Regions from separate parts of the Metabacillus sediminilitoris genome, predicted to be linked through region 3. Evidence: riboswitches for the same ligand, from Rfam matches in the RefSeq annotation. Region 3 holds a riboswitch; each other region holds the start of a gene.
What was found. A riboswitch is a leader RNA that binds a small molecule or an ion and turns the genes downstream of it on or off. The one in region 3 is predicted to bind cobalamin.
Positions count from the first base shown of each region.

Region 1 (3,287 bases), 1.5 Mb from region 3:
TAGATAAATCCCAATCATCATTTGCTAGCACCTCATCGATATTCTCCACCTGACGAATGTTGACTTTGATCCCTTCATTTAATAATTCACTTTGAATCGTTTCCGCCATGACGGTTAATTCTGGTCGTTGTGGAAAGGTTAACAGCGTCACTTCAAATGGTTTCCCTTGCTTTTCCCACATTGCATCTGCGTTTTTCTTCCACCCTCTCTGTTTCATTAATTGTTCAATCGACTCTGTTGCTTTTTCCTTCTCCACTTTACCGAATGGCAATATTTCTGGGAATGGGCTCTTTGCTTCCGTACCTTGATCCATCATAATCGATTTGACAATATCTGCACGTGGAATGGACATATCAATGACTTTTCGAAGAGCCACATCCTTAAATAGAGGGGAACTCATATTAAAAAGCAACATATGGGTCCGAAGTGATGGGGCCGTGAATACATCAAATTTCTCGTCCTTCTCCAACAAAGTTATATTATCAATAGGAATATCAGTTGCAGCGTCAACATCCCCGGATTGCAGTGCCATTAATCGTGTATTTCCATCTGGTATAAATTTGATTGTTACTTCTGACAGTAACGCTTCTTTCCCCCAATAATCTTCATATCTCTCTACAACAAGGGATTCATCTTTGTTAAACTGTTTAAATTTAAACGATCCGGTAAACGCAGGATCGTTATTTTTATCTTTGATGGTCGTTACATCAGCAATGATGGTAGACGGATCGGCTAAATGTGCGATCAAAGCCGCATTCGGTTGTTTCGTTACAATTTTTAATTCGTTTTCTGAAAGTACTTCCATTGATTCTACTTGTAATAAATCCTTCGCTTTTTGATCCTTCTTTAAAGACCTAAGCAATGATTCTTTCACACTGGCTGCGTCCATTGCTTTCCCGTTATGGAAACTTACATTGTCCTCCAACTTGAATACCCATGTCGTTTCATTTTCTTGCTTCCATTCTTTCGCCAGCCAGGGAGTGGGCTTCAATTCTTCATTTAACTTCACCAATGTTTCCCCCATACCTGAACGCATAATTTCCCAACTATCACTGCCATGTGGGTCAAGGCTTTGCGGACTCCATGGAAAAGCCAGAGTTACTTTCTTGTCAGATGCTGTAACTACAGCTCCTTCCTTTTCCACTCCCGCGCATCCAGCTAGAGAGAGAATGAGACTACAGAAAACCATCCAAAAAACTAAGGCGTATTTTTGATGACTGTTTTTTACCATATCGAAAACCTCCATTGTTATGTAAAAAAATAAAAAAAGCATTTCTGACCGGCTCATGAGGTCAGAAATGCTTCTTTTGATAAATAAAGGGAATCACTGAACATTTCAATATCATCGATTAGATATAGAGATGGATTCAGACAATTGGTTATCAGCATCCTAACCACCTCCCTAAAATCCCGTAGGTCTAACAGCGATGTTAAAATAGGCAGGTCTCCTGACTAAGGGCATAACGTTCAGACCTTCCCAGGTACAACCCAGTGGTTTTTCTGAAACTAATCAGCATTTCATACTGATACCCATTACAGTGGCGGGTCCGTGCCGGAGTTTAACCGACTTCCCTTTTAAGCTGATAAAGCTTTTTAATGCTTTAACTCGCACCTATTTCCAAGATATATAATATTTTTAAAGTTAATCTAAAAATAGAAAATTTAAGTAACCTTTACGACTTTTACTGTAATAAACCTAAAAAATTTCAACTGAAATCAACTCTAATGTTAGTTTTAATACATCTTGTTGTCAACAGACGATTTGTAAATATGAAGAGTCTGTGTCCTCTTAGGCAAACTAGAGACAATCAAAATATAAAACGAGATCTGGTAAAAGATCTCGTTTTTAGCTTAACATAATATCTTACTTACCTATGTTATTATCCCTTTTTCACGAACAACTTTTCTCTCGTTTGTTCTGCCGCTTCAACCATCACCGTATTTTGTATGAAATTTTTATATAAAAAGTATTGAAGCTTGACAATCTTTTAGCTTTTAGCTTATACCTTACCAAAAACAAAAGACCTCTCTTATTTGTCAAACAATATGCTTTGCAGGAATTAGCACCTTTTCAACAAAGTTGTTGAATGGTTGCCGGGCTTCATAAGGCCAGTCCTCCAGCTCTCTAATGAAAGGGGTTCACTTCTTGTGTTTTTTATCTTTTATTCTTAGGAAAATCACAAGCAGTTGCTAGCATATTTATCTTGGTGCTTTTTCCTTAAGCAATTTAATATCGCTTATACAACAATATTAAAGTATTAAAATAAGACAGAGTCTGCCCTATCTAACAATTGTAAATATAGAATGTTTATAAAGAGTCTGCTGTTTTCCATTAGATTTAACCATAATGGAGTATTTATCGTGTCCCTCAATTGTTCCAAGAATACGGACTCCTTTTAAGATACACACCTTATAATACCTTGATAATACAGGGCTTAAAAAACAGTTTCGATACTTTTAAGTAATGATCCCCTATTACCAAATACTAATTAAGTATTCAGCCTACTACAAAAAAACTTAATTTAACTTAAAAAAATGCAAGTTTTATTGCAATTTACCTTAATACTCCTTATAATTGTTTACAAGGAGTGATTATGTTAAAGGATGGGCTATAAGTTTGATTTTCAATCTAAAATGCTTAATAAGATCCAAACTACTACCAGATTTTTCTTGTATGTAAATTCATTTAAAACAAGAGAAAAATTTTTCGACCAATAGTTTCTATCATTTTTATCATGATCATTCTATCATACAAGTTTATAAGAGGAGGATTTTCCAGATGAATCAAGAAAACATAGGTTTGTCTCGCAGAAAATTTTTAGGAAATGCTTGTAAAATTGGAAGCGCTTCCGCTATTTTAGGTGTAACTGGTACGATGGGTTTAATCGCTCCAGAAACAGCTAGTGCAGGAGAAAAAAGTAATAAACATCACAGCAAGAAACCCTCAAAAAACAGCTCCTATATGTTATTGAATGTTCGACTGGAAAGTGGATATAAGTTTGAAAATGGTGAGGTAGTTGCAACCGAAAGTGTATTACGTAATATTCAAATTGATAAAGGTAAAATTACTAAAATACTAGATACAAAGGCAGATTATAAAAGAAATATTGATTGCTATGACGCAAAAGGAATGCTCCTGCTTCCATCCTTTAAAGATATGCATATTCATTTGGATAAAACATATTATGGAGGTCCATGGAAAGCAGCAGCAACGAGAAAAAGTGGTATTTTTGATGTAATAGAATTAGAGAAAACCCTTCTATTAGAGTTACTGCCAACTGCCCAGG
Region 1 covers NZ_CP046266.1:2,281,326-2,284,612, reverse strand. The annotation lists gene GMB29_RS10820 (ABC transporter substrate-binding protein) at 1-1,231, opposite strand, end outside; cobalamin riboswitch at 1,422-1,631, opposite strand; SAM riboswitch class I at 2,028-2,135, opposite strand; gene GMB29_RS10815 (RNA chaperone Hfq) at 2,281-2,409, opposite strand; gene GMB29_RS10810 (amidohydrolase) at 2,780-3,287, shown strand, end outside.
Region 1: it holds a riboswitch for cobalamin, as region 3 does, so the genes downstream of both, GMB29_RS10820 (ABC transporter substrate-binding protein) here and GMB29_RS03995 (ribonucleoside-diphosphate reductase subunit alpha) in region 3, are expected to answer to the same signal.

Region 2 (3,287 bases), 670 kb from region 3:
GAAATAGAGACGAGATTTTTATAGTAAATATTTTTGAAAGCTATATAAATAAAACTTTAATCAAAAATCGAGGCACGCATAATGTCCCGTTTCTATTTTTCTTTTAATCTTGATCGTTCGATTTGGATTAAATCGAAAGTCGAAATGCCTTTACAACCACACCATCATTCGCTGGTTCAAAATCGTGTTGCGGGTGTCGTTCAAAACCAATTCGTTCATATAATTTCATGGCGCTTTTCATAAAGTCTGCAGTATGGAGTACAATCGCATCAAACCTTTTTTCCTTCGTTCGTTTTATACATTCATGAACCAATGCTTGCGCAACTCCTTTTCCGCGAGCTTCTGGAGTAACAGCGAGCAATCTAATCTCAAAATAATCAAGCTCATAATTGTTACTTCAGAAACGCCGTATTCAAAGCTTAAATATTTGAGTTGAGCTCCCAGAATGATAGGTCATCGATCATCATTTTATAATCCACAATAAATTTTTTCCTGTATTTTATTTACCATATAAACACACCCTTTCTGTTTCATTATGGTCAAATTTTTCAAAACTTAACTAAGCTGTGGCGATGAAAATATACTAGAATAATAACTTTATCTTGTTTAAGATCTACAAGTTTTTTACCTATTTACTAATTATACATTGAAAAATATCTAAAGTCCCTATATGATAAAAGTTGTTGATTTAAAAGATACTTTTCAAAAAATTCAATATAAAAGCAGTAAATTAAGATGCCTAATAGGCTTAATAGGGAATCTGGTAAAATTCCAGAACTGTCCCCGCAACTGTAAGTGTGGACGAAATAAGTTGACCACTGTATATGGTGCTTTTAACAAAAGGTGCGTATATGGGAAGGACTTAAAGTAGGGTGAAGCACAAGTCAGGAGACCTGTCTTAATTTATAAAGTTTCAGTTTCTTCGGGAGGTGAGAAGGTGAGACGATCGCAGCCAAATTATTGCTAGTTTGGAGTGCTTTCGTTATTTGCCTTTTCATCCGCTCAGTTGAACCTGAGCGGATTTTTTGCTTATGCTGTTATTTTTTAAAGTGGACATATTTTGTTAAATCCAGTAATAGGTTAAGATGAGTAATTTAATAGTTTGAGAGAAAGGTGCATAACAATAGCTGTTGTTGTGCTTAATAGGGAAGTCGGTGAAAATCCGACACGGTACCCGCCACTGTTATGGTGAGCTTTTTTACACAATGTCACTGATTCTAATTGGGAAGACGTAAAAAAGCATTGAGCCTTAGTCAGGAGACCTGCCTTTTTTTCATATTGATACCTACGGGCATATAGGTAGACGTGTAATAAAAAATGCTATTTTATTAGCGATATTTTTTATGCACCTCTGCTTAAATAGGGGTGCATTTTTTATTTTCCTAAATTTAATAGATTGGAAGTGTTTAGATGACGACTTGGAACTTAACTCAAACACAGCACCATGTCTTAATATGTAATGGAAGCAGCTGTATGAGAAAGGGTGGCGAGGAAGTCACACAGGCGATCAGGGAGGAAATTACCAACTTAGATATGGATCATAAAATCCATACAACAAGAACCCGTTGTAATGGAAGATGTAAAGATGCTTGTGTTGTTGTGGTCTATCCAGAGGGCGTGTGGTACAAGGCTGCTTCACCTGATTTAGCAAGAGAAATTGTCCAAGATCACCTTGTTGGTGGAAAAGTCGTAGAAGACAGTGTGATTTATACATACGATCAACAGCAGTTTGCTGCTCCTGAATATTCAGAATCTATTGTTGGAATAGAAAAACAAAAAAGCAAGGTTTAGTTTCGTATACGAGAACTTGATACGTTATTAAAGGAGGAATATTCATTGTTAGGAAAGTTACTTGTTATTGGATTTGGGCCTGGAAGTTTTGAACATATGACAAAAAGGGCTCAAGATGCCATACAAGAGAGCGATTGTATTATTGGATACAAAACATATGTTGAACTCATTCAAGATTTATTAACAGATCAAGAGATTATTAGTACTGGAATGTCTGAGGAAGTAAGCCGTGCCCAAGCAGCGGTCCGTCTTGCAGAAGAAGGGAAAACAGTAGCGGTTATTTCAAGCGGTGATGCTGGAGTGTATGGAATGGCCGGACTTGTCTATGAAGTACTGATTGAAAAAGGCTGGAAGGAAGCCACAGGTGTTAGTGTGGAGGTTATTCCAGGAATTTCGGCGATTAATTCCTGCGCCTCCCTATTAGGAGCACCTATCATGCATGATGCTTGCACGATTAGTCTAAGTGATCATTTAACTCCGTGGGATTTAATCGAAAAGCGGATCGATGCAGCGGCACAAGCAGATTTTGTTGTTACACTTTATAACCCAAAAAGCGGCCGCCGGACTAGACAAATTCAAGAAGCACAAAGAATCCTATTAAACTATAGATCACCATCTACACCAGTTGGACTTGTCAAAAGCGCCTATCGTGATCGACAACATATCGTCATTACAGATCTTGAACATATGCTTGATCATGATATCGGGATGCTCACAACCGTTGTAATTGGGAATTCAGCAACTTTTTTATATGACAATAAAATGATCACCCCTAGAGGCTATCAAAGAAAATACACGTTAAGTGCAACTGAGCAACGATTAAAGCCACATGAACGTCTCAGACACGAAAATGAGCCATGGGCGCTTCATAAAGGCATTAATGATATGGTCTTAACCCCAAAAAACAAGACAAAAAAAAATAAAGAAAGCTCGTTACAAATTGCTTTAGAGGCTCTTTCGAAATTGGATCATGTAACAAACAAGTCAACAAACACTAACCAACTACATGTACAACTACCAGTGAATAACACGGTAACCTCCATTTTTGAATTAGCTGTTAGCCCTGGAATTGCCAATAAGAAGTTTACACCACAGCAAATGATGACACTTGCCGAAGTTGTTGGTAGCGAGGGCTCAATGGAATATACACCACACCATCAAATCATTTTAAGAATCCCAACTAGTGAACCAGATGTTATCACGGAAAAGTTAGGTGATGTTGGTTTTCTAGTAGAACCAATCGGTGATGTTTTTCAACTAAAGGCATGTGATTTCTGTGAAGGGGAAAAGAAGGATTCGATCCCGCATGCGGAAGAGCTCCATCAAAAATTAGGCGGACTTGATTTACCTAAGGAGTTAAAAATTGGCTTCAACGGCTGTGGTATGGCTTGTTTTGGCGCCGTAAATGAAGACATTGGTATCATCTTTAGAAAAGGGAAATTCGATTTGTTTTTAGGTGCTAAAACAGTAGGAAGAACAGCCCACGCTGGTCAGCC
Region 2 covers NZ_CP046266.1:1,439,482-1,442,768, forward strand. The annotation lists gene GMB29_RS07010 (GNAT family N-acetyltransferase) at 128-367, opposite strand; cobalamin riboswitch at 717-915, shown strand; cobalamin riboswitch at 1,095-1,284, shown strand; gene GMB29_RS07015 ((2Fe-2S) ferredoxin domain-containing protein) at 1,411-1,791, shown strand; gene cobJ (precorrin-3B C(17)-methyltransferase) at 1,837-3,287, shown strand, end outside.
Region 2: it holds a riboswitch for cobalamin, as region 3 does, so the genes downstream of both, GMB29_RS07015 ((2Fe-2S) ferredoxin domain-containing protein) here and GMB29_RS03995 (ribonucleoside-diphosphate reductase subunit alpha) in region 3, are expected to answer to the same signal.

Region 3 (3,287 bases):
TTTGTTTGAGAGCTAATAAATGATTCCAGCCAAATGTGCCAAGACCGATTGCGCGGTATTTCTCATTTGTTAATTTTGCTTGAAGCACAGGAATTGTATTTAAATCAATAACATTGTCTAGCATTCTTACTTGAATCGGAATGAGTTTTTCTAATACATCATCCATTACTGCTTTTGCAAGGTTAATAGAAGAGAGGTTACAGACAACAAAATCACCTGGTGTTTTTACTGTAATAATTTTTCCATCCTCTGTGTATTGCTCTTCAACAGTAGTCGGGCTCTGATTTTGCGTAATTTCCGTGCAGAGATTACTGCAGTAAATCATGCCTTGATGTGAGTTTGCATTTTGTCTATTTACTTCATCACGATAAAACATATATGGTGTACCAGCTTCCAATTGGCTAATCATGATACGTTTCATCATTTCAATTGCTGGAACTTTTTCTTTTGTTAGTGATTCATTGTTAACGCACTCCCAGTACTTTTCACGGAAGCTGCCATTTCCTTTTTCTTCATCGTAGAAGTCCTCGATGCTATATCCCATCACTTTGCGGACTTCATGTGGATCAAAGAGATACCAATCGCCACGAGCTTCAACCTGCTCCATAAAAACATCTGGTATGCAAACACCTGTAAATAAGTCATGTGTACGCATCCGTTCGTCACCATTGTTTAGCTTGGCATCTAGGAAAGAGAAGATATCTTTGTGCCAAACATCTAAGTATACGGCAATCGCACCTTTACGCTGGCCTAGTTGATCAACGCTGACTGCTGTGTTGTTGAGTTGTTTCATCCATGGAATGACGCCAGATGAAACACCTTTAAAACCTTTAATATCACTGCCGCGGCTGCGAATTTTTCCAAGGTACGCGCCTATCCCGCCGCCCGATTTAGATAAATTAGCAATATCCGTATTACTATCAAAAATTCCTTGTAAACTATCATCAATCGTATCAATGAAACAGCTGGATAATTGTCCAATAGGCTTGCCAGCATTTGATAGTGTCGGGGTTGCTACTGTCATATAAAGATTACTCATTGCCCAGTAAGCTTGTTTGATAAGCTCTAGTCGATGTTCTTTCGTCTCGCCAGCCATCAATGTCATCGCAATGATTAAAAACCGTTCTTGTGGAAGCTCATAGATTTTCTTTGAAAAATCGCGTGTTAAATAGCGATCTGCTAATGTGCGAAGACCAATATATGTAAACAGTCGGTCATTTTCCGGTTGAATAAAGGTGCCTATCTGATCAATTTCCTCTCTTGAATACTGCTCTAGAAGTTTTGAATGGTAAAGACCCTTTGAAACAAGCGTTTTAATAAGATGTGTGAAGCTTCCATATTTATGCTCTTTGTCATAACCTCGATTTTTAGCCGCTTCTTTATAAAGCTTTGATAAGTAAATTTGAGCGCAAAAGTAAGTCCATTCAGGCTCATGTTCATTAATATTTGCTAAACCTTCTAATATCAGTAAATTTGTGAGTTGTTCAGACGTATACGAATCCCTTTGGAGAATAGTGTTTTCGATTCGAATTAAATAATCGTCTATTTGAAGTGAAGGGAAAAGCTGATGTATGTTTTTAATAAATGATGTAAGTTTGTTCGTGTCAAATGCTTCTTGTTCTTGATTATCATCAATGATTATAGGTGTAGCAGTTGTACTCATAATAATTCCTCCAACTATTCGTTTTGATTCTCGGGAAAAGGAGATAAAACGACAGATAAGAAGAATAGGAGAGTAATAACCCATGGTGACTTTCTATCGTTCCATCTTCTCAGTCCCCGAAGAAATTGAAACTTTGGCAAGTTTAAGGCAGGTCTCCTGACTTATGGTCATCCTACTATGAGTCCTTCCCATACTTGATGTACAGTGGTTTTCTCAGTTCGTCACACTTACAGTTGCGGGGACAGTTCTGGAATTACACCAGATTCCCTTTTAGCCAAATTGGCACCTCTTACTCGCTAAATACAATATATAGTTTTAAAAAGTATGAATTTATCAATATGTAGTAACTATATTCTATATACATGATATAGCAGACTTGCAAATTAAGCAACCAATACTTTTTAATTGTCGAAAAATATCGATAGGCATATGAAAAGAAGCCCCCTGTCTCTAGGAGACTTCTAACAAATTAGATATGATCAACTATATCAGGTAGTTCTAGAATTGGTTTAATCGTAAGATTTTCTTCGAAAGGTAGAAAATCAATATGTCTAATTTTAGTAGCAACATCATACTCGCCAATTAAGGTATCCAGAAGGATAAATACAGCTCCATCCAAATCTTGGTTATCTGTGTAGCCCTTTATGTACAGAACGATATCAATTTGATCACCACTGTAAGCTTCATATGAAAAAAATATATCAGCTGGATCTAATTCAACCTCATTATATTGAATCGTGAATTCCTTCCCTCTTTGACGAAAAGCAGTAATGATAAAATGGTCTAGCTTAGGAGCTGCTTCCACAAGGTTAATTACATCTGGGAAGGTTGAATAAATACCATCAGCACTTATGATAAATTCACGTTTTCCATCTATTAATTCAACACTAAATTCAAATGTTAAATCTCGATTAATCTTTGCTAGCTGTTTACTAAGACTCTTAAATAAGGGTTCAACATTATTTTCATCTAGATGAAAAAATTCGTCCGAGTGTTTGATGAACCATGTCCAAAAATTATGATATTTGTTACCGAATAATCTAGTAAGCATGCAAATCACCTTTTATCCTAATTATACATGAAAAGGATGGAAGTGGCTGATTTTTCTAGTATTGATTATTCATAGGTTTTACTAAGGTGAGGAACGCAAATGAGAAATCATTAAAATAGAATGTAAAAAAGCAGTTCTAAAACCAAGTGATGATTTAGACTGCTTTTTCTTTCATATTAAATGGCCTTTTTATTATGCTTGAGTTTTTTTATTACTTAAAAAACCAAACAAAATCGAAAAAAGTGGTGATAAATATAAAAAGAATACGAATGGTAAGTATGAGAGAACAGGAACTCCGAGTGTTTGGGCAAAAAAGGCACCGCTGACACCCCAAGGTATTAATGGATTAATTAAAGTACCCGCATCTTCAAGCGTTCGTGACATATATTTTCGATCAATGTTCATTTTGTCATACAAGCCCTTAAAAGATTGACCAGGGATAAGGATTGATAAATATTGTTCACCAGTTAAAAGATTTACAGCAAAAGATGAGGAGGCAGTTGTAAGAATTAGTTGTCCTTTCGATTTTACTCGGGTAATCATTCCGTTTAATAGAGTAGGAATAATTTGTAA
Region 3 covers NZ_CP046266.1:766,765-770,051, forward strand. The annotation lists gene GMB29_RS03995 (ribonucleoside-diphosphate reductase subunit alpha) at 1-1,663, opposite strand, end outside; cobalamin riboswitch at 1,793-1,968, opposite strand; gene GMB29_RS04000 (hypothetical protein) at 2,133-2,714, opposite strand; gene nhaC (Na+/H+ antiporter NhaC) at 2,907-3,287, opposite strand, start outside.